DNA from 3 places in the Streptomyces sp. NPDC050509 genome. Region 1 is predicted to be linked to each of the others. Evidence: riboswitches for the same ligand, from Rfam matches in the RefSeq annotation. Region 1 holds a riboswitch; each other region holds the start of a gene.

Region 1 (7,243 bases):
CGGAGCGGGATCGTCGCACTCTTGGCCGTATGAGTGATGCACCGATCGTCGTCCACCGGGCGTCCGGGACAGGCGGGCGGCGGGTCACGGTCCGCGGGCGGATCATGGGACTCGCCCATTCCGACGACCACCTGGTCGAATTCCTGCGGCTGGCCGGGCTGCCCGACGCCTGGGAACTGCTCGACGACCCGAGCTGGGTGGAGTGGCAGGGCGGGCCCGCGCACGAGTACAGCGTGGTGGTGTGAGGGCCCGCCGCCCGGCCGCTGGGCCGGAGGGCCCGCCCGGCGGGCCCTCCGTGCATGATCCGTGCGTGATCAGTCCGCGACGAGCGCGGCGAGCTGCGTCAGGCCGTCGATCCGCCAGTCCGCCGCCTTGATCACGGCCGGGTCGTCCGCCCACAGATACCCCCACGGCCCGCGCCGCAGATGAGCCGTGCGCAGGCCCGCCTCCTTCGCGGGGAACAGGTCGTACGCCGGGTGGTCGCCCACGTACACCGTCCTGTCGGGCGCCGCCCCCGCCGCCTCGCACACCCGCGCGAAGAACTCCGGGGACGGCTTGGCGACGCCCCACTCGCCCGAGGTGGCGACGAGATCCGCCGGCAGGTCCAGGCCGCGCAGCAGCTCGCCGGCCCTGGCGGTCTGGTTGCCCGCTAGGACGACCCGCACGCCGAGCTTCCTGAGGCCCGCGAGGGCCGGCCGTACGTCGGGATAGAGGTCGGACTCGTCGAGGTGCTGGCCGCGCCCCGCGGCCTCCCTGGCGCGGTACGCCTCGGCGACGTCCATGCCGGGTCTGATGAGGCGCAGCGCGTCGGTGTCGTCCTTGTCCTGGACGGTGGCGGCGCCGACGAGCGCGGAGATGGTGTGGCGCGGGATGCCGAGCCAGTCGGCCCAGGAGGCCCAGTGGCGGTCGTCGCGCACGAGGGTCTCGCCTACGTCGAACACGATGCTTTCGATCACCGGTCCCAGCGTAGGGGGATACGCTCCGCCGATTGTCAGTGGCTGGCCGTAGCCTTGCTCCTATGTTCGCTTCTTCTTCCACCCCGAAGTCCGCGTCCCCGTCCCCGGTCAGATCCGCCGCTGTGGTGAACGCGGAGATCCGCGCGCTGTGGGCGCGTGCGGGCAGCGCGCTGTCGTCGGCCGAGCAGGAGCGCTACCAGCGGCTGCTGGTGGAGTGGGCCGCCGCCGTACGGGCCGATGTCGTCGAGGCCGCGTAGCGCCCCTTCCGAGGGCCCCACCGGGTAAGTGGTCATGACCGTGCTCCGGATGGCGTAGAGTTGCATTCAACGGCGCGGGGTGGAGCAGCTCGGTAGCTCGCTGGGCTCATAACCCAGAGGTCGCAGGTTCAAATCCTGTCCCCGCTACTGGAAGAAAACGAAGGCCCGGATTCCTCAGGGAATCCGGGCCTTCGTCATGTCTCGGTCCCGTTCCCCGATCCGGGCTTGACCTTTACGTAACGTCAACTTCTACCGTGAACGTCATGGAGTGGTCGATCCAGGACATCGCGAAAAAAGCCGGTACGACGAGCCGTACGCTCCGGCACTACGGCGAGCTGGGGCTGCTGGAGCCCAGCAGGACCGGTGCCAACGGATACCGGTACTACGGCCAGGACGCCCTGGTCCGGCTGCAGCGGATCCTGCTGCTGCGGGAGCTGGGGCTCGGGCTGCCGGAGATCGCCCGGGTACTCGACGGCCGGCAGGACACGGCCGCCGCCCTGCGTGGCCATCTGGGGCTGCTGGAGCAGGAGCGCGAGCGCATCGGACGGCTGATCGCGTCCGTGCGGACCACTCTCCACAAGACCGGGAACGGAGAGGAACTCATGGCGGAAGAAGTGTTGGACGGCTTCGCGCACACGCGGTACGAGCAGGAGGCAACCGAGCGGTGGGGTCGCCCCGCCTACGAGAAGAGCGACCGCTGGTGGCGCTCGCTGAGCGAGGGGGAGCGCCGGGCGTTCGGTGAGCAGCACGAGTCGATCGCCCGCGACTGGGGGCGTACGGCGGCGGCCGGGCACGGCGCTTCGAGCGACGAGGCGCAGGCGATCGCCCGGCGTCACTGCGACTGGCTGTCGGTGACCATGGAGCCCACCAGGTCTTATGTCATCGGGGTGACGGCCATGTACGTCGATGATCCACGTTTCACCGCGACGTATGACCAGTACGGTGAAGGTACGGCTGTGCTCGTGCGGGACGCCATGAAGGTGTACGCCGAGCGCCACCTGACCGACTGAGCGTTTCCACATCGGTTCTCCGCAGTCCAGCACCGGTCTCCTGTCCGGCAGTACCGGTCTCCTGCCGGTGGTACCGGTTCTCCGTAGCCCAGTCGGCCGACGGCGGGTCGCTGCCCGGCGCGGCAGCGGCCAGCCTGGGTGGAGCGCGGTACCGTCCGCAGCCGTCGGCGGATCGGGCAGGAGACGACTGGTGGGGAAGCTCAGGAGAATCGGAGAACGCCTCGGCGGCAGGACCAGGCAGGACGCCGACGGCGCCGGGTTCTGGGGTGCCGACGGTGCGGGTTTCTGGGCCACCGGTACGAACGGGCGCGACCACCGGCGCGACCCCGCCAGGGATCTCGGCCGGGCGCCGCACGGACCGTACGGGTACGGGCGGCGCCTCGCCGGGCGCCGGGTCGTCCGGTTCCTGCCCGCGCTGGTGATCATCGGCGGGGTGATCCTGGATCTGGTGACCCCGGCGCGGGTGACCTCGTCGCCGCTCTTCGCCGCCGCCCCGCTGGTCGCGGCGCCGTTCTACCCGCTCTTCGGCACCCTGCTGGTGGCCCTGGCCTCGCTCGCCGCCGAGGTGGCGCTGCGCGCCCATACGGGCACGCTGACCACGGTGGTGTCGGTCAGCGAGCTGCTGACGGTGCTGGTCGTCTCCGCCCTCGCGCTCTACATCAACGGGGTCGTCAGACGCAGCGGCGAACGGCTGGCCTCCGCCCGCATCATCGCCGAGACCGCCCAGCGCGCCGTGCTGCCCAGACCGGCGGAGCGGATCGGCGGTCTGCGGATCGCGGCGCGGTACGAGGCGGCGCAGGAGGGCGCGTTCATCGGCGGGGACCTCTTCGCCGTACAGGACACGCCGTACGGGGTGCGGCTGGTGGTCGGCGACGTACGGGGGAAGGGGCTGGAGGCGGTCGAGGCGGTCGCCGTGATCATCGGGTCGTTCCGGGAGGCGGCGGAGCAGGAGAGTTCGCTGGAGGGCGTCGCACAGCGGCTGGAGCGCTCGCTCCTGCGCGAGGGGACGCGGCGGGACGGGCTCGATGTCTTCGAGGGGTTCACCACGGCCGTACTGGCGGAGATCCCGCACGGCGAGGACGTCGTACGGCTCGTCAACCGGGGGCATCCCGAGCCGCTGCTGATGTGCCACGACGGAGCGGTACGGATGCTGGCGTCGCGCGACCCCGCGCTGCCGCTCGGCATGAGCGAGCTGGGCGCGTGGCCGGACCGGGCGGAGCAGTCCGCGTACCCCGACGGCGCGACGCTGCTCTTCTACACGGACGGGCTCACCGAGGCGCGCGACGGCCAGGGGGTCTTCTACGTCCCGCGCGAGCGGCTGGACGGGCGGATCTTCCAGGGGCCCGACGAGATGCTCCAGGCGCTGATCGACGACGTACGGCTGCACACGGGCGGCGGCAGCCAGGACGACATGGCGCTGCTGGCGGTCAGCCGGCCCACGGAGGGGGAGCCGGAGCGGCGCAGGACGATGCCGATCGTTCCGTGACGCGGGTCCGTCGTGACGCGGGTCCGTGAGGCTCTCCGCGTCGGCCTCCGCGACGCGGCTGCGTGAGGGAAGTGTGAGGGCGGACCACGACCGGCGGTCACGAAGCGTGTTCGACACGTACCGCTCCGCACAACAAATGACATACCGTCAAGTATGTGCGGTGGACGGATATGCTCCTGGCGTCGATCAACTCGCCCTGATGCGCGTTCTTGTGTCCCGGTACGTCCGATGCGAAGTCGTTAACGATCACCGGGAACAGCTTGGAATAACGCCCTGGTCTCTATTAACGTTCGATAACGCAGCGCGGTCGTCCCAGCCGTCGTCAGAGATGGCACCGTGCGCGTGCGCCGAATCCCGCGAGGGAACCGGGGAACCACCCATTGGGGTGAATCGGGAGTTACTTGCCGCCGTGCGCGGCAGGGGACACCCGTAGGAGACCTTCCTGCTCCGAACCCGTCAGCTAACCCGGTAGGCGAGAAGGAAGGAAAGGAGCACGCCTCAGTGGCGTCCAACCAGTCTGCCCCCACGGCGACCTTCGAACCCCACTCCTTCGGCAGCGGCGGTGAGAACGAGGCGCCCGGCACCTGGGGGGAGTGGAACCCCACCGAGGAGTCCGTCCGTCCCGTACGCGGCAAGCACCGCGTCGCCAGACAGCGCAACGGACTCGCCCGCAGCTCCACCGTCCTCGGCGTCGGCGTCATCGCCGCTGTCGGCGCGGGCGGCATCGCCACCGCGCAGGACAAGCCCGCGGTCTCCATATCCCTGCCCGATGCCATCGCGGACAACCTTCCGGACGCCAAGTCCCTGCCGGGGATGGCCTATCTCGGCTCGGACGACTCGGACTCCGAGTCCGACGTGCTGGCCAGTGAGCCGCTGACCACCGCCGGGCTGACGATCTCGGACACCGAACAGGGCGCCACCGACGCCGGCGAGGCGCTGCGCGCCCGCATCCTCCAGCAGGCCGAGCGGCAGCAGACCGAGGCCGACGCCACGCAGAAGGCGGCGGTGCAGGACGCGGCGGCCGAGAAGGCCGCGGCCCAGGCCAAGGCGCGCCAGACCGACGCCGAGAAGAAGATCGAGGCGGCCAAGAAGAAGGCCGAGGCGGAGGCCAAGGCCAAGGCCGAGAAGGAACGTCTCGCCAAGCTGGCGGCCAGCTACTCCCTCCCCACCTCCTCGTACACCCTCACCTCCTCCTTCGGTCAGTCCGGCTCCCTCTGGTCCTCCGGCTACCACACCGGCCTGGACTTCGCGGCGCCCACGGGCACCCCGATCAAGGCCGTGCACAGCGGCACCGTCAAGTCGGCCGGCTGGTCGGGCTCGTACGGCTACCGCACGGTCCTGGAGCTGGATGACGGCACGGAGGTCTGGTACGCGCACCAGTCCTCGCTCTCCGTCAGCGCCGGGCAGAAGGTCTCCACCGGTGAGGTCATCGGCCGGGTCGGCGCGACCGGCAACGTGACCGGGCCGCACCTCCACCTGGAGGTCCACACCTCCGGCGGTACGGGCATCGACCCGATGGCCTGGCTGAACGGCAAGGGCATCAACCCCTGAGGCCCTGAGGCCCTGAGGTCAACTCCCAGGCCCTGAGGGCAACGGGAGTGCCCTGAAACGGAATAGGGCGCTCCCTGGGGGAGTTGTAGTGAGGTATGACGACTTTGCGCACACTCGGCTCCTCCGACCTCAAGGTCTTCCCCCTCGCCCTCGGCGGCAACGTCTTCGGCTGGACCGCCGACCGTACGGCCTCCTTCGCCGTCCTCGACGCGTACGCCGCCGCGGGCGGCAACTTCGTGGACACCGCCGACACCTACTCGTCCTGGGTGCCGGGCCATGCCGGCGGTGAGTCCGAGACCGTCCTCGGCGAGTGGCTCGCCGCGCGCGGCAACCGCTCCGACGTGCTCGTCGCGACGAAGGTGGGCGCGCACCCGGAGTTCAAGGGGCTGAAGCCCGCCACGATCAAGGCCGGGGCCGAGGAGTCGCTGCGCCGGCTCGGGACCGATTACATCGACCTGTACTACACGCACTTCGACGACCCGGACGTCCCGGTCGAGGAGATCGTCACCACGCTCGACCAGCTCGTCAAGGAGGGCAAGGTCCGCGCCGTCGCCGCCTCCAACCTCAGCGCGGAACGGCTGGACGCCTCGATCACCTTCGCGGAGCGCGAGGGTCTTGCCCGGTATGTCGCGCTCCAGCCGCACTACAACCTGGTCTCGCGCGACACGTACGAGGGCCCCCTGCGGGACACCGCGGCCCGACACGGCCTCTCCGTCGTGCCGTACTTCGCCCTCGCCTCCGGCTTCCTGACCGGCAAGTACCGACCCGGCACCCAGGTGGAGAGCGCCCGCGCCGAGGGTGCGGGCAAGTACCTGGAGTCCGAGCGCGGTGTGAAGGTGCTCGCCGCGCTGGACCGGATCGCCGAGGCGCACGGCGCCGAGGTCGCCACCGTCGCGCTCGCCTGGCTGGCGGCGCAGCCGACCGTCGTCGCGCCCCTCGCCTCCGCGCGGGCGCCCGAGCAGCTTCCGGCGCTGCTCGCGGTCGCGGAGCTGGAGCTGACGGAGGAGGAGCTGGCGGAGCTGACCGCCGCCTCCGCCTGATACCCGGCACCGCGTGACCGCCGCCTCCGTCTGACGGAGGTCACCTCGGGACGGACGATCAGTACTGGCGGTACGGGTTGTAGCCGTCGTAGTCGATGTACGGCGGCGGCACCCGTACCCGGCCCGTGGCCCGCGCCGCATAGGTCAGCGCGGGCCCCGCTATCTCCTTGCGCTCCCACAGGTGGTGCAGCAGTTCCTGCTCGCGCTCCACGAAGTCCGGGCCGACCGGGTCACGCCCGGCCCGGTGGCGCAGGAACGCCAGGGCCGTCGCGAACGCCTCGTACTCCCCGACCACCCGCGCCGCCGCGCGCCCGTGGCTGCGGCTCGCGAACCCCCGCGCCATGGTGCGTGCCCGCATCGAGGAGAGCGCGAGGGGCGCGGCCGGGGCCAGCCAGCCCGCGGCGGCGTACGCGGGCAGCTCGGCCGCGAGGGTGCGCAGCTCGCGCTGGCGGCTCCAGATCGCCAGCCAGGTCAGCAGCCCGAAGACCGGCACCATGATCGCCCCGTACACGGCGTAGAAGCCGAAGGGCCCGAACAGCGCCGCCGACCCGTTCCACAGGGCGTGCATGCCCATCGCGAGGACCAGCCCGAGCAGCGGGAAGACCACCCGGCGCACCTTCTGGCGCCGGGCCGCCACGGCCGCCAGGCCGAAGCCGATACCCGTCGCCGCCGTGAAGAGCGGGTGGGCGAACGGCGACATCACGACGCGTACGAAGAAGGTCGCCGCCGTGACCGAGTTCAGCCCGGAGTGCCCCTGGCTCTGGTCCTCGCCGAAGGCGTTGCCCAGATAGAGGATGTTCTCCGTGAACGCGAAGCCGGTGGCGCTGAAGCCCGCGATCACCACGCCGTCGACCAGCCCCGTGAAGCTCCTCCGGCGGAAGAGGAAGATCAGCAGGATCGCCGTGGCCTTCGCGCTCTCCTCGACGACCGGCGCTATCACCGT
Region 2 (7,243 bases), on a different contig from region 1:
CTACCCCTCCCGCGAGGAGTCGGTCCACGACGTCATCGAGAACTCGCACGCCTCCACCGTGCTCGGCTGGGCCGACGGCCTCGCCAAGGCCCGGGACGTGCTCGGCGGCGACGACCATGTCGTCGCGGTCATCGGGGACGGCGCGCTCACCGGCGGCATGGCCTGGGAGGCGCTGAACAACATCGCCGCCGCCAAGGACCGCCCGCTGATCATCGTCGTCAACGACAACGAACGGTCGTACGGGCCGACGATCGGCGGCCTCGCCGACCATCTCGCGACGCTCCGCACCACCGACGGTTACGAGCGGTTCCTGGCCTGGGGCAAGGAGGTCCTGCACAGGACCCCGGTCGTGGGCCGACCCCTGTACGAGTCGCTGCACGGCGCCAAGAAGGGGTTCAAGGACGCCTTCGCCCCCCAGGGGATGTTCGAGGACCTCGGCCTCAAGTACGTCGGACCGGTCGACGGCCATGACATCGCCGCCCTGGAGTCGGCCTTCCACCGGGCCAAGCGCTTCCACGGCCCCGTACTGATCCACTGCCTCACCGAGAAGGGGCGCGGCTACGCCCCGGCCCTGGAGGACGAGGCGGACCGCTTCCACACCGTCGGTGTGATGGACCCGCTGACCTGCGAGCCGCTGGCACCGGCCGCGGGCCCCTCCTGGACGTCGGTGTTCCGCGACGAGATCGCCGAGATCGGGGAGGAGCGCCCCGACGTCGTGGCGATCACGGCGGCCATGCTGCACCCCGTGGGGCTGACGAAGTTCGCCGAACGGTTCCCCGACCGCGTCTGGGACGTGGGGATCGCCGAACAGCACGCGACGGTCTCCGCCGCCGGACTCGCCACCGGCGGACTCCATCCCGTCGTCGCCGTCTACGCCACCTTCCTCAACCGCGCCTTCGACCAGCTTCTGATGGATGTCGCCCTGCACCGCTGCGGAGTGACCTTCGTCCTGGACCGGGCCGGGGTCACCGGTGTGGACGGCGCCTCGCACAACGGCATGTGGGACATGTCGATGCTCCAGTGCGTGCCCGGTCTGCGGATCGCCGCGCCGCGCGACGCCGGCCAACTGCGCGCCCAGCTCCGCGAGGCCGTCGCCGTCGACGACGCGCCGACCGTGCTGCGCTTCCCCAAGGCAGCGGTGGGACCGGAGATCCCCGCGGTCGGGCGCGTCGGCGGCATGGACGTCCTGCGCCGGGCGCCGGATGGCGCCGGCGCCCTTGACGATGTGCTGCTCGTCGCGGTCGGCGCCCTCGCGCCGGTCTGCCTCGGCGCCGCTGAACTCCTCGCGGAGCGCGGCATCGGCTGCACCGTGGTCGACCCGCGCTGGGTCAAACCCGTCGACGAACAGCTCGCGCCGCTCGCCGACCGGCACCGGCTGGTCGCGGTCGCCGAGGACAACTGCCGCAGCGGCGGCGTGGGTTCCGCCGTCGGCCAGTCGCTCCGCGACGCGGGCGTCGACGTACCGCTGCGTACCTTCGGCATCCCCGAACAGTTCCTGGCGCACGCCAAACGCGGTGAGGTGCTGGCCGACATCGGCCTCACCCCGGTCGAGATCGCGGGACGGATCAGCGCCGCCCTGACAGGCGAGGAGAGCGAGCGATGAGCGGATCCCCCAGACCGGCACCGTCCAAGGGGTTCGATCTGCCGAGCCTGCTCGCGGAGCGCGGCGCCGAGCGCTACGAGCTGCACACCAAGCACCTCAACCACCAGCTCCCGCGCATGCTGCACACCATCGGCTTCGACCGGGTGTACGAACGGGCCGAGGGTGCCTACTTCTGGGACGCGGACGGCAACGACTACCTGGACATGCTCGCGGGCTTCGGCGTGATGGGCCTCGGCCGGCACCACCCCGTCGTCCGCAAGGCGCTCCACGACGTCCTCGACGCCTCCCTCGCCGACCTCACCCGCTTCGACTGCCAGCCGCTGCCGGGCCTCCTCGCCGAGAAACTCCTCGCGCACAGCCCGCACCTGGACCGGGTGTTCTTCGGCAACAGCGGTACGGAGGCCGTCGAGACGGCCCTGAAGTTCGCCCGGTACGCCACCGGCCGGCCCAGGATCCTCTACTGCGACCACGCCTTCCACGGGCTGACCACCGGGTCGCTCTCCGTCAACGGCGAGGACGGTTTCCGCGACGGCTTCGCCCCGCTGCTGCCCGACACCGCGATCGCACTCGGCGACCTCGACGCGCTGGAGCGTGAGCTGGCCCGCGGCGACGTGGCCGCACTCGTCGTGGAGCCGATCCAGGGCAAGGGTGTGCACGCCGCGCCGCCCGGCTTCCTGCGTGCCGCCCAGGAGCTGCTGCACCGCCACAAAGCGCTGCTCATCGCCGACGAGGTGCAGACCGGTCTCGGCAGGACCGGCGACTTCTACGCGTACCAGCACGAGGAGGGGGTGGAGCCGGACCTCGTCTGTGTCGCGAAGGCGCTCTCCGGCGGCTACGTGCCCGTCGGCGCGACCCTCGGCAAGGACTGGATCTTCAAACGCGTCTACTCCTCGATGGACCGGGTCCTGGTCCACTCCGCGAGCTTCGGCTCCAACGCCCAGGCCATGGCGGCGGGGCTGGCCGTCCTGTCGGTGCTGGAGGACGAGGAGATCGTCGCGGGCGTACGAACCACCGGCGAGCTGCTCCGCTCCCGGCTGGCCGCCCTCGTGGACCGCTACGAGCTGCTGCACGAGGTACGCGGCCGGGGGCTGATGATCGGCATCGAGTTCGGCCGGCCCGACTCGATCAAGCTGCGCGGGCGCTGGGCGATGCTCCAGGCCGCGCGCAAGGGTCTCTTCGCCCAGATGGTCGTCGTACCGCTGCTCCAGAAGCACCGCATCCTCACCCAGGTCTCCGGCGACCATCTTGAGGTGATCAAGCTGATTCCGCCCCTGATCATCGGGGAGCGCGAGGTGGACCGCTTCGTGGCCGCCTTCACGGCGGTGATGGACGACGCGCACGCCGGGGGCGGACTGATGTGGGACTTCGGCAGGACACTGGTGAAACAGGCCGTCGCCAACCGGTAGCGGGCATCGCTAACCGGTAGCGGCCACGGCGTCCGGCCTGGCCGGTCCGCACCGGATTCTTTTGCCTCCGGGGCAAGAAATTTGCCCCGGAGGAAAGTTCCTGGCGCAATGGACGTATGAGCACACCTCCTGCCGGAGAGGCGGCCGACGAGCTGCCCGACCAGCTTCCCGACGTCGCGCCGCGACTGCGCGAGCTGCGCCGTGGCCGCCGGCTCACCCTGGAGGCCGCCGCCCGGCGGGCGGGGCTCTCTCCCGCCCATCTCTCCCGGCTGGAGACCGGCCGCAGACAGCCCTCCCTGCCCATGCTGCTCGGGCTGGCCCGGATCTACGGGACGACCATCTCCGAACTGCTCGGCGAGGCGCCGCCGGAGCGCGAGCCGATCGTCCGGGCCGGCCGGGCCGAACCCGTCGAGGCCGACGGATGGACGTACCACCAGGCGGGCGGCTCCGGACGTGCCATGCAGCCGCTGCGGCTGGAGGTGCCGTACGGGGCGCAGGGCGACCTGGTCCGGGTGCACCCCGGCGAGGAGTGGCTGTACGTTCTCGACGGCCGGCTCAGGCTGAGCCTCGGCGACACCCCGCACCTGCTGGGCCCCGGCGACAGCGCGCACTTCGACTCGCTCACCCCGCACCGCATCGCGGCGGCCGGACCCGAGGGGACCGAGCTGCTCTTCGTCCACACCCTGCTCCAGAGCCCGACCGCCGACCTGTGCCTCGGCGGCCCGGCCCACCGTGTCTGACCTGACGAGAGAGGCCCCCACCATGTCGGAGACCGAGCACCCGGTGCCTCGTGACGGAGCACCGCACCATGTCATGGACGAGGAGAAGAGGTTCCCGCGCGGGCTGGTGATCCGGCTCTTCGCCTATCTGGTGGCCGGGCACATCTTCGCGGCCTTCCTCTATCTCCTCTTCCACCTCGGAGCCCAGGGGCAGTGACCGCCGGCACGCGAAGGAGCCCCCGGCGGCGTCAGCCCTCGTCCAGGAGGCGCGCGCGCAGCCGCTCGCGGGTCCCGGGCGTGAGGCCGAGGCCGTCGGAGAGATAGCGGTCGGTGGAGCCCCAGGTCTTCCCGATGGCGTCGAAGGCGGCGCGCAGGTAGTCGGCGCGGGCGTCGAAGAGCGGGCTGAGCAGCGCCGACGCCTCACCCGACACCGCGGCGGGCGTGCGGTCGGCGCGGCGGAAGAGGTAGCGGCGGTGCGGGTCGTTCGACTTGAGGTAGTCCGCCTCGATCGCCTCCGGCTCGACGCCGACCGCGAGCAGCGCCACGGCGACCGAGATACCGGCGCGGTCCTTGCCCGCCGCGCAGTGCAGCAGCGCGGGGAGGCTGTCCTCGGCGAGCGCGTGCAGCAGGCGGCCGTGCTCCGCGGTGCGCTCCGTGACGATCGCGGCGTACGAGCCGGTCATCCGGGCCGCGGCCCTGCCGTCCCCGAGGAGCGAGCGGAGCTGGTCGATGTCGCCGTACCGGACCATCCGCCAGAACTCGGCGCCGTCGGCCGGGTCGGAGAGCGGGATGTTCACATGGCGTACGCCCGTCAGCGCCACGTCCGCGCCGTCCAGCCGCAGATCGGCGGAGTTGCGGAAGTCGAAGATCGTGTGCAGACCGAGGCCGGTGAGAAAGGCGGCGTCCTCGACGCTCGCGTGGGCGAGATGCCCGCTGCGGTAGAGCGCGCCGTACCGCACCCGCCGTCCGTCCACGGCCGGCAGGCCGCCGACATCACGGAAGTTGCGCACCCCGGACAGCTCCGGCTCGGTGGACGGGACCTGCGGCGACTGCTGCGTCACGCCTGCTCCTCCGTGTCTGCCGTCGGCGTTGCTCGCCGGCGGAGTCGATTCCCGACCCTACGACATCCGTTCGCGCGCTCGTCAGTGCCGAGGAGCGGCTGCGGAGCGGCCGATGAGTGGCCGATGAGCGCGTGCATGCGGACAGCGCACGCGGGGATAAAACGCCCAAACAGTCCTCTGTCCGGATTGACTGATTCCGCACAACCTGCCCCGGTCGCGGGGGAGATGGGTGGCGGCTGGTGAGCAGGATCATATCCGTGACGTTCCGTGGTGACGGCGCGAAAGGGAAAGGCCACCTCGAAAGGGAATTGGGGAGCGGTCTCCACACAGGGTGACGGGCGATCTTCCGGCAACGGGACGTGTATGTCGCCGATGGAAAAGGGTGGCTTGTTCCGGCCGTCCCACTCGCCTACGTTCACCCTCAATCCGAGCGGAACGCCGAATCCTGCCGCCGCCTCGGGGACACCATCCACCCATTCACGCGTGGCAGGAGCGGGGGACCCAGGTAGTACGCCGTTCCGGTGCTCCGGCATCAGGGACGGCTCGGGGTGAAGTCGCGCACCACGCGCGGCCGGGCAGCTCCAGTCCGAACCCGACAGCTCACCTCGTAGGCGCCGGAGAGGACATCGCCATGCCCGCGAAGGGTAAGCACCGCCGCCCGAGGACCAACCCGTTCTCCCGCGGATTCATCGCCGCCGGAACAGGCGGCGCCGCCATCGCGCTGCCGCTCATCGGCGCCACCGGCGCACACGCGGCGCAGCAGGCCGCACCCGCCGCGGCCCCCCAGGCCGCACCCGCCACCGCGCACACCGCCCAGAACCTGCCCGCCGCCGCGCCGCGAGCGGATGCCGCGACGCAGGTGACGCGGTCGGCCGCCACGAAGGTGCGGACGTACGCGGTGGTCGCCGGTGACTACCTCTCCAAGATCGCCGACGAGCAGAACGTCCAGGGCGGCTGGCAGCGGCTGTACGAGGACAACCGCCAGGCCGTCGGCGGCGATCCCGCGCTGATCCACCCCGGCCTGAAGCTCACCCTCGGTGGCAAGGGCGCTTCCGCGCGCTCCGAGGCGCCCGCCCCCTCGAAGTCGTCGAAGTCCTCCGGGTCCTCCGAGTCGAAGTCCTCCGGGGCTTCGAAGTCCTCGAAGTCGTCGAAGTCCTCCTCGTCCGGCACGTCCTCCTCGGCGGCCAAGAGCGCGGCCCCCGCCGCCAACTCCGCGGCGCGGAGCAGCGCTTCCGGCTTCACCCTGCCGGTCGACGGCGTCGGCGTCGGTACGTCGTACCGCGCCGCGGGCGGAAGCTGGTCCAGCGGTTACCACACCGGTGTGGACTTCGTGGCCTCCACCGGCACCACCGTGAAGGCGGTCGGCGCGGGCACCGTCGTGTCCGCCGGCGCCGGCGGCTCGTACGGCAACCAGGTCGTCATCCGGCACGAGGACGGCATGTACTCCCAGTACGCCCACCTCTCCTCCCTCTCCGTCTCGGCCGGCCAGAGCGTCGGCTCGGGCCAGCAGATCGGTCTCTCCGGGGCCACCGGCAATGTGACGGGACCGCACCTGCACTTCGAGATCCGGACGGGACCGGACTACGGCTCGGACGTCGACCCGCTGGCCTTCCTCCGGCAGAACGGCGTCTCCATCTGATCCGCCCGCCTGATCAGTCCGGTCGGGCTGATCCGTCCGGCGACACCGTGACGCTTTTCGTCTCCACCGCGCGGCCCGGCACCGAATGTGCCGGGCCGCGCGGCTTTTCGCTATTCCCACTTGAAAGAAAATTGACCGATGGTGTTTCTCACCCCACGTCAACCCCTGCCTACGGTCGCGTAGGTCACATGGCCGGGTGGAAAATACCCTGCTGTGGCAGACGATTCGAGAGCAAGAACGAGAGCAAGAAAAGACAACATATTCGGGTCGTACGCGGCGATCGGTGACAGCTTCACGGAGGGCGTGGGAGATCCAGGACCCGACGGGCTGTTCGTCGGCTGGGCGGACCGGCTCGCGGTCCTGCTCGCCGACCAGCTTCCGGTCTCCGGTGCGACGGCCGACCCCGTCCACGGCGACTTCCGCTACGCGAACCTGGCCGTACGCGGCCGGCTCCTCGACCAGATTGTCGCCGAGCAGATCCCCCGGGCCAGGGAACTCGCCCCGGACCTGGTGACCTTCTGCGCGGGCGGCAACGACATCATCCGCCCCGGCACCGACCCCGACGATGTCGCCGAGCGCTTCGAGCGGGCCGTCGCCGACCTCACCGGCGCCGTCGGCACGGTCATGCTGACCACCGGCTTCGACACCCGCCGCGTGCCCGTACTGCGCCATCTGCGCGGCAAGATCGCCACGTTCAACGAACACACGCGGGCCATCGCCGACCGCTACGGCTGCCCCGTCCTCGACCTCTGGTCCTTCAGGACCGTCCAGGACCGGCGGGCCTGGGACGGTGACCGGCTGCATCTGTCGGCCGA
Region 3 (7,243 bases), on a different contig from region 1:
CGTCGGTCCCGGGTGGCAGCGCCGGTCCCGGGTACCGGCGTCAGACCCGGGTGGCGGCGTTCAGCAGGTTCGTGAAGTTCCGGCTGTACGCGTCGTACGGCGCGGCGCCCTCCAGACGGAGCAGGGCCTCGTCGTTCCGCTGGAGCGACGCGTAGTCCAGGTTGTGGGAGCCGGTGAAGGTCCACTTGGTGTCGGCGTGGCCCGCGTACGTCCCTTCGACCAGGAAGTACTTCGAGTGCACCAGGTGGCCGTCGGCCGTGTTGAGTTGGCGGATGTCGATGTTCTCCCGGCCCGCGAGCTTGGACGCGTCGTTGCTCTCCGCGTACACGATCCGGATGACGCAGCCCTGGGCGGCCATGGACCTCAGCTTGTCCGCGACCTCGTCCCGGTGCAGCGCGAAGGCCGCCACGCTCACCTTGCTCCGGGCGGCGCAGGAAACGTTGTCGAGAAGGCCCACCACGATGTCGCCCGTGCTCTGCGGGAAGAAGTAGTACTTCTCCGTGCCGACCTTGCCGCTGGTGAAGTAGTTGGCGTTCTTCTTCATCGCGGCCAGGTCATTGAAATAGCCCACGTACGCCGTATAGAGATCGGTGTTTCCGACGACGGTATAGGCATTGTTCCAGTATTTCGCGGTGTTGAGACTTGTCTGGTTGGCCGATGTCTGGATCACCACGTCCTCGGCCTCTCCCGCACTGCCGATACGGGAGAAGGTGAAGAACTTGTTGTGGTTGATCATCGAGCTGTGACCGGTGGAGATACACGCCCCACCCGCCGTACAGACCCGCACCCACGAGGTGGCGGTACGATCCGTCCCCAGCTCGGCGACCAGGCTCCTGGCCGCCGCCGAGTCCGCGTATTTCGCGTCGAGCACGACCCTGATCATGACACCGCGCGCATGGGCGGATTTCAGCGCGTTCGTGTAGTCCTGATCATTCAGGGCGTAGAGCGCGGCACGGATCAGCCGCCCGCTCTGGGTATTGTCGATGGCGCCGATGATGTGGTTCTTCACCGCGTTCTGCGCGTCGGCGGAACCCTGCGGATTATTGAACACGGCCCCCGTCGAAATCGGCGGATCGGCCTGTACGGCGGAGGCCGTTCCCCCGGTCAGCATCGTGCCGACGAGCGCGGTCGCCGCGGCGACCATTCCCGCTCTCAGCAGCGGGCGACGCATACGGACACGCTTATTCGGAATCAACTGTTCCCCCCGTCTCGATTCGCTCGGTAAACCCGGGCGAAGAGAGCGCAATGTTTCCATGTGGATCACCGGGTGTCCACGGGGTTCACGTCTCCGCGCAGAACACGGATGAGTCCGCGTACACGGCACGGCACGGCCGCCCCGAGTCCGAAGACCCGGGGCGGCCCGTTCACTTCCGTACCGTCACGCCCCGTCGAGCGCGCAGTCCCACGCGATCCCGTCCAGGATGTCGTGTTCGCTGACGACGACCTCCTGGGCGCCGGTCCGTTCCATGATCGCGAGCAGGACGAGAGAGCCCGCGCCGATGACGTCCACCCGGCCCGGGTGCATCACGGGGATCGCGGCCCGTTCCGCATGGGTGGCGGCGAGCAGGCGGTCGGTGATCTCCTTGACCCGCTCGTACGGGACACGGGAGCGGTGGATCGCCGCGGAGTCGTACGTCTCCAGGCCCAGCGCGATCGCGGCCACCGTCGTCACCGAGCCGGCCAGGCCGACCAGCGTACGGGGCTCGCGCAGCGGGACGGTCCGTTCCGCGAGGTCGAGCGCCGCCTCGATGTCCGCACGGACCGCGGCGATCGCGGCGGGCGTCGGCGGGTCGAGGACGTCGCCGCCGTCCCGTACGAGGTGGCGCTCCGTCAGCCGTACGCAGCCGATGTCCACCGACCGCGCCGCCCGCACCCGGTCGTCACCGACGACGAACTCGGTGGAGCCGCCGCCGATGTCCACCACGAGGAAGCTGTCCTGCCCGGGCAGCTCCTTCGTCGCGCCGGTGAAGGAGAACGCCGCCTCCTGGTCGCCGGTGATCACCTCGGGCTCCACGCCCAGGATGTCCAGCACCCCGCGCACGAAGTCGTCGCGGTTCTCGGCGTCGCGCGAGGCGGACGTGGCCACGAAGCGGATCCGCTCCGCGCCGTGCTCCGCGATGACCGCCGCGTACTCCCGGCACGCGGCGAAGGTACGCTCCAGCGCCTCCGGCGCGAGCCGGCCCGTCCGGTCGACGCCCTGGCCGAGCCGTACGATCGTCATCCGCCGGTCGAGATCGACCAGTTCGCCCGTTTCCGGGTGGACGTCGGCGACGAGCAGGCGGATCGAGTTCGTACCGCAGTCGATGGCCGCGACCCTGGTCATGCCGCGCCCGCCCCCGCGTCGGAAGGACCGGACCCGCACGGCGTGACGCACGGGCCCTTCGCCCACCACTCCGGGAGCATCGCCAACGCCTCGTCACCCAGCGGGTTCACCCCGGGGCCGGCCGCCAGCGAGTGGCCGACCAGGACGTGCAGGCACTTCACCCGGTCCGGCATGCCGCCCGCGCTGGGGAAGCCCTCCAGCACCTCGATGGCGTCGCGCCGCGCGAGGTAGTCCTCGTGCGCCGCGCGGTACGCGGCGGCCAGCTCGGGGTCGGTCGCGAGGCGCTCGGTCATCTCCTTCATGACACCGTTCGCCTCCAGCGTGCCGATGGCCGAGGCCGCGCGCGGGCACGTCAGGTAGTACGTCGTCGGGAAGGGCGTGCCGTCGGGGAGCCGCGGGGCGGTCTCGACCACGTCCGGCTGTCCGCAGGGGCAGCGGTGCGCGATGGCGCGCAGCCCGCGCGGCGGGCGGCCGAGCTGTTCCTTGAAAGCGGCGACGTCCGCCTCGGTGGGCTCGGTGCGTACGGTCTGCGGAGGGGGCGTCTTCATGCCTGCCTGGTTCTGCCGTTCCGGATTCATGTCATGCGGATTCGTGTCATACGGTGCGTGCGTGCGGGGGCGGGGGGCTAGGTGCCGGGGCGGTCCGCCTCGTCCACGCCGTCCAGGACGTTCGAGTACCAGGGCCGGTCCGCCGCGCCCTGTTCCGCGCGCCGCTCCTCCGCCTCCGCCGGGTCGATGACGGTGAAACCCGTCTCCCCCGGCCGCAGGTAGTGCAGATGCTCGCGGGCCAGCCGCTCGATGTACGCGTCGTCCTGGAGCCGCGCCTTCTCGTCGCGCAACTCCTCCACCTGCCGCTGGGCCTCCTGGCTCAGCCGCTCCTGGTCGGCGATCTCGTTCCGCTGCGACACGTACTCCCGCATCGGGTACGCGAGCGCCACCACCAGGGTGCAGACGACCAGCGCGAGGAAGGCCGCCCGTCCCGTGAGCCGGGACCGGCGGTCCTGCCTGCGGTTCTGCGAGCGGTAGACCCGGGCCGCGGTCTGCTCGCCGAGCAGCCGCAGTCTGGTCGAGGTGGAGAACCGGTCGCGGTTCCCGGCCATGGCCCGCCTCCCCTGTCACGTACGTACGTCCCCGGACACGGTACGGGACCGCGGCCGGGGACGTACGGACGACGGGCGGTTCGCCGCCCGCGACGGGCTACGCGTTACGCGCCGCCCGCCCTCTGATCAACTAGTTCGCGGAGCGGAAGCGCGGGAACGCGCTGCGGCCCGCGTACACCGCCGCGTCGTCGAGGATCTCCTCGATGCGCAGAAGCTGGTTGTACTTGGCGACGCGGTCCGAGCGGGCCGGGGCGCCGGTCTTGATCTGACCGCAGTTCACGGCCACCGCGAGGTCGGCGATCGTGACGTCCTCGGTCTCACCGGAGCGGTGGGACATCATGCACTTGAAGCCGTTGCGCTGGGCCAGCTCGACGGCGTCCAGGGTCTCGGTCAGCGAGCCGATCTGGTTGACCTTGACGAGCAGGGCGTTGGCCGAGCCCTCCTCGATGCCCCGGGCGAGGCGCTCCGGGTTGGTGACGAAGAGGTCGTCGCCGACGATCTGGACCTTGGCGCCCAGCTTGTCGGTGATGATCTTCCAGCCGGCCCAGTCGTCCTCGAAGAGCGGGTCCTCGATGGAGACGAGCGGGTAGGCGGCGACCAGCTCCTCGTAGTACTCGGTCATCTCGGCGGCCGAGCGCGACTTGCCCTCGAACTCGTACGAGCCGTCCTTGTAGAACTCGGACGCGGCGACGTCGAGCGCGAGCGCGATGTCACGGCCGGGGACGTAACCGGCCTCCTTGACCGCTTCGAGGATGAGGTCGAGCGCGGCGCGGTTGGACTCCAGGTTGGGCGCGAAGCCGCCCTCGTCGCCCAGACCGGTGGAGAGGCCCTTCTGCTTCAGGACCTTCTTGAGCGTGTGGTAGACCTCGGCGCCCCAGCGCAGCGCCTCGGAGAAGGACTCCGCGCCGATCGGGGCGATCATGAATTCCTGGATGTCGACATTCGAATCGGCGTGCGAGCCACCGTTCAGGATGTTCATCATCGGAACGGGCAGCAGGTGCGCGTTCGGGCCGCCCAGGTAGCGGAAGAGCGGCAGGTCGGACGCCTCGGAGGCGGCGTGCGCGACGGCGAGCGAGACACCGAGGATGGCGTTGGCGCCCAGCGAACCCTTGTTCTCGGTCGCGTCCAGGTCGATCATCGCCTGGTCGATGAGGCGCTGCTCGGTGGCGTCGTACCCGACCAGCTCCGGGCCGATCTGCTCGATGACGGCGAGGACGGCCTTCTCGACACCCTTGCCCAGGTAGCGGTTGGCGTCTCCGTCGCGGAGTTCGACGGCCTCGAACGCACCGGTGGAGGCACCGGAGGGGACAGCAGCACGACCCGTGCTGCCGTCGTCGAGGCCGACCTCGACCTCGACCGTGGGGTTACCTCGGGAGTCGAGGATTTCCCGGGCTACGACGACGTCGATGGACGGCACGAGCATCTCCTTCTGGATGTGACGCGTGGGTGCAGGGTCTCTTGGCCTTGCGACATGAGCCTAACCGGCTCCGGGTCATCGGCCAGCCGGTGCCCGCCCCTAAGGCGCCGCCGTGGACCCTCCCGGGCGACATGAGGCCCGGTTCCGTGCCCGAAAAGGCCCCGGCCCGGCGCGTACGGGGGTGACGCGCCGGGCCGGGGAGGACGGATCAGCTCAGGTGGAGCTGCTGACCCGGGTAGATGACGTCCGCGTCGGGGACGATGTCCTTGTTCAGGTCGAAGATCTTCTCCCAGCCGCCCTTGACCTTGTGGGCGGTGGCGATCTTGGAGAGGGTGTCGCCGGACTTGACCTTGTACTCGCCGTCACCCTTCTTGATCGTGGCGGGACGGCTCTGGCCGCGCGAGGCCGGCTGCGCCTCGTCACGGCTCGACTGCTGCGGCTGCGCCTGCTGGCTCGGGGCGGACTTCTGCGTACCGGAGTTGCTGGAGCTACCAGAATTGCTGGAGCTACCGGAATTGCTGGAGCTGCCCGAGTTGCTGGAGCTGGAGGAACCGGAGTCGGAACCGGAGCCCGAGCCGGTCGAGCCGCCGCCGTACGAGGCGCCGGAGAGGTTCACGCCGCAGTTCGGCCAGGCGCCCTTGCCCTGGCCCGCGAGGACCTTCTCGGCGACGGCTATCTGCTGCGACTTGGAGGCCTGGTCGGCGCGCTGGGCGTAGGAGGTACCGCCGTACGCGGCCCAGGTGGAGGGCGTGAACTGCAGACCGCCGTAGAAGCCGTTGCCGGTGTTGATCGACCAGTTGCCGCCGGACTCGCACTGGGCGACCTGGTCCCACTCGGAGGCGGTGGCGGCGGAGGCGGCGGTGGCACCGAGCAGGGGGGCCGCGACGGCGGCACCGGTGATCCCGGCGAGCGTCGCGTAGCGGACGGCCTTGGACGGGCGACGGTGCTTGGCCTTGCTGGAACGCAGCAGCATGGAACACATCTCCTCACCGACGCCTACGAGGTGAGCTGTCGGGTTCGGGCCAATGAGTTGCCCGGCCGCGTGCTCTCACACGCGGCTTCACCCCAAGCCGGTCACCGCCCGTCTCTCGACGGCCGGGCCCGGCGCGAACCTATGGGTCCCCCGCTCCTGCCTTCGGCGCTTGAAGCGACGATTACTCCCCCCGACCGACGGCAGGATTCGGCGTGACGGTCGACGAGGCCCGCGGTGCGAGCGGTTCAGACCGTAATCACAGGCCTGCCGGTTGTTCAAAGAGGAACATCCCGGAAAAAACGCCCTTACCTCCTCCGACGGACAATACGTTTCCGCAGGTGGGAACCGAATTCGCCCAACCGCCGAGACACAGAGCCCGAGTTGCGGTGAAGAGACCCTTGTCTCACTTGCACAGAAGGGGACATACGGTCGCTAACTCACCGCGTTCCGGCCGGAGATCGGAGGCGCCGGCCAGGACGGACGCGGCCGAGGAGGCGTCAACGGGGCGCCGTTCAACGGCACTCGCCCGCGCCCGCTCCGGATCCGTCCGTTCCGGGCCGCGGGATCCGTACGCGTCCGGCCGCCGGATCCGTACGCGCCGATCCCGGAACCGGCCGATCCCGTCCCGGAATCCTTGATTCCGGTCGGCGGAGCCGTCGGTTCCGGTCGGAGCCGTCGGTTCCGGTCGGAGCCGTCGGTTCCGGTCCGGAACAGTCGGTCCCGGCCCCCCGGCCCCCCGGCCCCCGGCGCGGGCGCCTCAGACCCAGCCGCCGACGACCTTCTGTCCGCCGGTCGACAGGGAGAGGTGGCCGCCGACCGCGTCGACAACCCGCTCGACCTCGCGCTCCACGCCCTCCGTGAGCTTGCCGGCGTCACGCGTCCCTGCGGCCCCGCGGGACGCACGGCTGTCCGCCCCGCGCTCCTCCGTCGCATCGCCCGGCGTGGCGCTCTCGTCGGCCGCCTGGCCGCGGTGCTTGCCCTTGGACGTGCCGCCCTTGTCGTCGGCGTCGTCCTCGCCGGTCGCGGAACCGGTGGCTCCGGGGCTCGGGCTGGTGGCGTCCGGGTACTCGTCCCCGTCCCGCTCCGTCGCCGTACCCTTGTCCGCGCCCTTGCCGGTCGTACCGTCAGCCGACGGCGACGTACTCCCGGACGCGTCGGTCGACGGGGTTCCGGACGTGTCGGCGCTCTCGCCCCCGCCCGTCACCCCTTCCACGACGTCGGAGACAGCGCCGCCGACCGCCTTGGTCAGCCCGGAGACACCGGCGCAACTGGACCACGCCTGCGCCCCCTGGGCCTCGAACACCTTCTCGGCCACGGCTATCTGCTGCGAGCGGCTGGCCAGGTCGGGGCGCGCGGCGTAGTCCGCGCCCCCGAACTCGTCCCAGATCTCCTGGGACATCTGGAGCCCGCCGTAGTACCCGTTGCCGAGGT

Evidence for each region. A riboswitch is a leader RNA that binds a small molecule or an ion and turns the genes downstream of it on or off. The one in region 1 is predicted to bind cyclic di-AMP.
Region 2: it holds a riboswitch for cyclic di-AMP, as region 1 does, so the genes downstream of both, ACIBJC_RS03095 (peptidoglycan DD-metalloendopeptidase family protein) here and ACIBJC_RS27200 (M23 family metallopeptidase) in region 1, are expected to answer to the same signal.
Region 3: it holds a riboswitch for cyclic di-AMP, as region 1 does, so the genes downstream of both, ACIBJC_RS14565 (transglycosylase family protein) here and ACIBJC_RS27200 (M23 family metallopeptidase) in region 1, are expected to answer to the same signal.

What each region holds. Positions count from the first base shown of each region.
Region 1 is NZ_JBITHL010000009.1:469,344-476,586, forward strand. Features, by position in the region: gene ACIBJC_RS27170 (hypothetical protein) at 30-245, shown strand; gene ACIBJC_RS27175 (HAD family hydrolase) at 315-953, opposite strand; gene ACIBJC_RS27180 (hypothetical protein) at 1,019-1,213, shown strand; tRNA gene ACIBJC_RS27185 (tRNA-Met) at 1,287-1,360, shown strand; gene ACIBJC_RS27190 (MerR family transcriptional regulator) at 1,477-2,223, shown strand; gene ACIBJC_RS27195 (PP2C family protein-serine/threonine phosphatase) at 2,630-3,709, shown strand; cyclic di-AMP (ydaO/yuaA leader) riboswitch at 4,045-4,199, shown strand; gene ACIBJC_RS27200 (M23 family metallopeptidase) at 4,211-5,260, shown strand; gene ACIBJC_RS27205 (aldo/keto reductase) at 5,356-6,300, shown strand; gene ACIBJC_RS27210 (PrsW family intramembrane metalloprotease) at 6,359-7,243, opposite strand, start outside.
Region 2 is NZ_JBITHL010000001.1:807,008-814,250, reverse strand. Features, by position in the region: gene dxs (1-deoxy-D-xylulose-5-phosphate synthase) at 1-1,603, shown strand, start outside; gene ACIBJC_RS03115 (aspartate aminotransferase family protein) at 1,600-3,009, shown strand; gene ACIBJC_RS03110 (helix-turn-helix domain-containing protein) at 3,126-3,749, shown strand; gene ACIBJC_RS03105 (DUF6126 family protein) at 3,772-3,945, shown strand; gene ACIBJC_RS03100 (tyrosine-protein phosphatase) at 3,977-4,789, opposite strand; cyclic di-AMP (ydaO/yuaA leader) riboswitch at 5,250-5,416, shown strand; gene ACIBJC_RS03095 (peptidoglycan DD-metalloendopeptidase family protein) at 5,421-6,428, shown strand; gene ACIBJC_RS03090 (SGNH/GDSL hydrolase family protein) at 6,642-7,243, shown strand, end outside.
Region 3 is NZ_JBITHL010000004.1:484,316-491,558, reverse strand. Features, by position in the region: gene ACIBJC_RS14590 (phosphatidylserine/phosphatidylglycerophosphate/cardiolipin synthase family protein) at 41-1,171, opposite strand; gene ACIBJC_RS14585 (exopolyphosphatase) at 1,379-2,323, opposite strand; gene ACIBJC_RS14580 (DUF501 domain-containing protein) at 2,320-2,871, opposite strand; gene ACIBJC_RS14575 (septum formation initiator family protein) at 2,949-3,422, opposite strand; gene eno (phosphopyruvate hydratase) at 3,553-4,845, opposite strand; gene ACIBJC_RS14565 (transglycosylase family protein) at 5,048-5,809, opposite strand; cyclic di-AMP (ydaO/yuaA leader) riboswitch at 5,818-5,990, opposite strand; gene ACIBJC_RS14560 (transglycosylase family protein) at 6,570-7,243, opposite strand, start outside.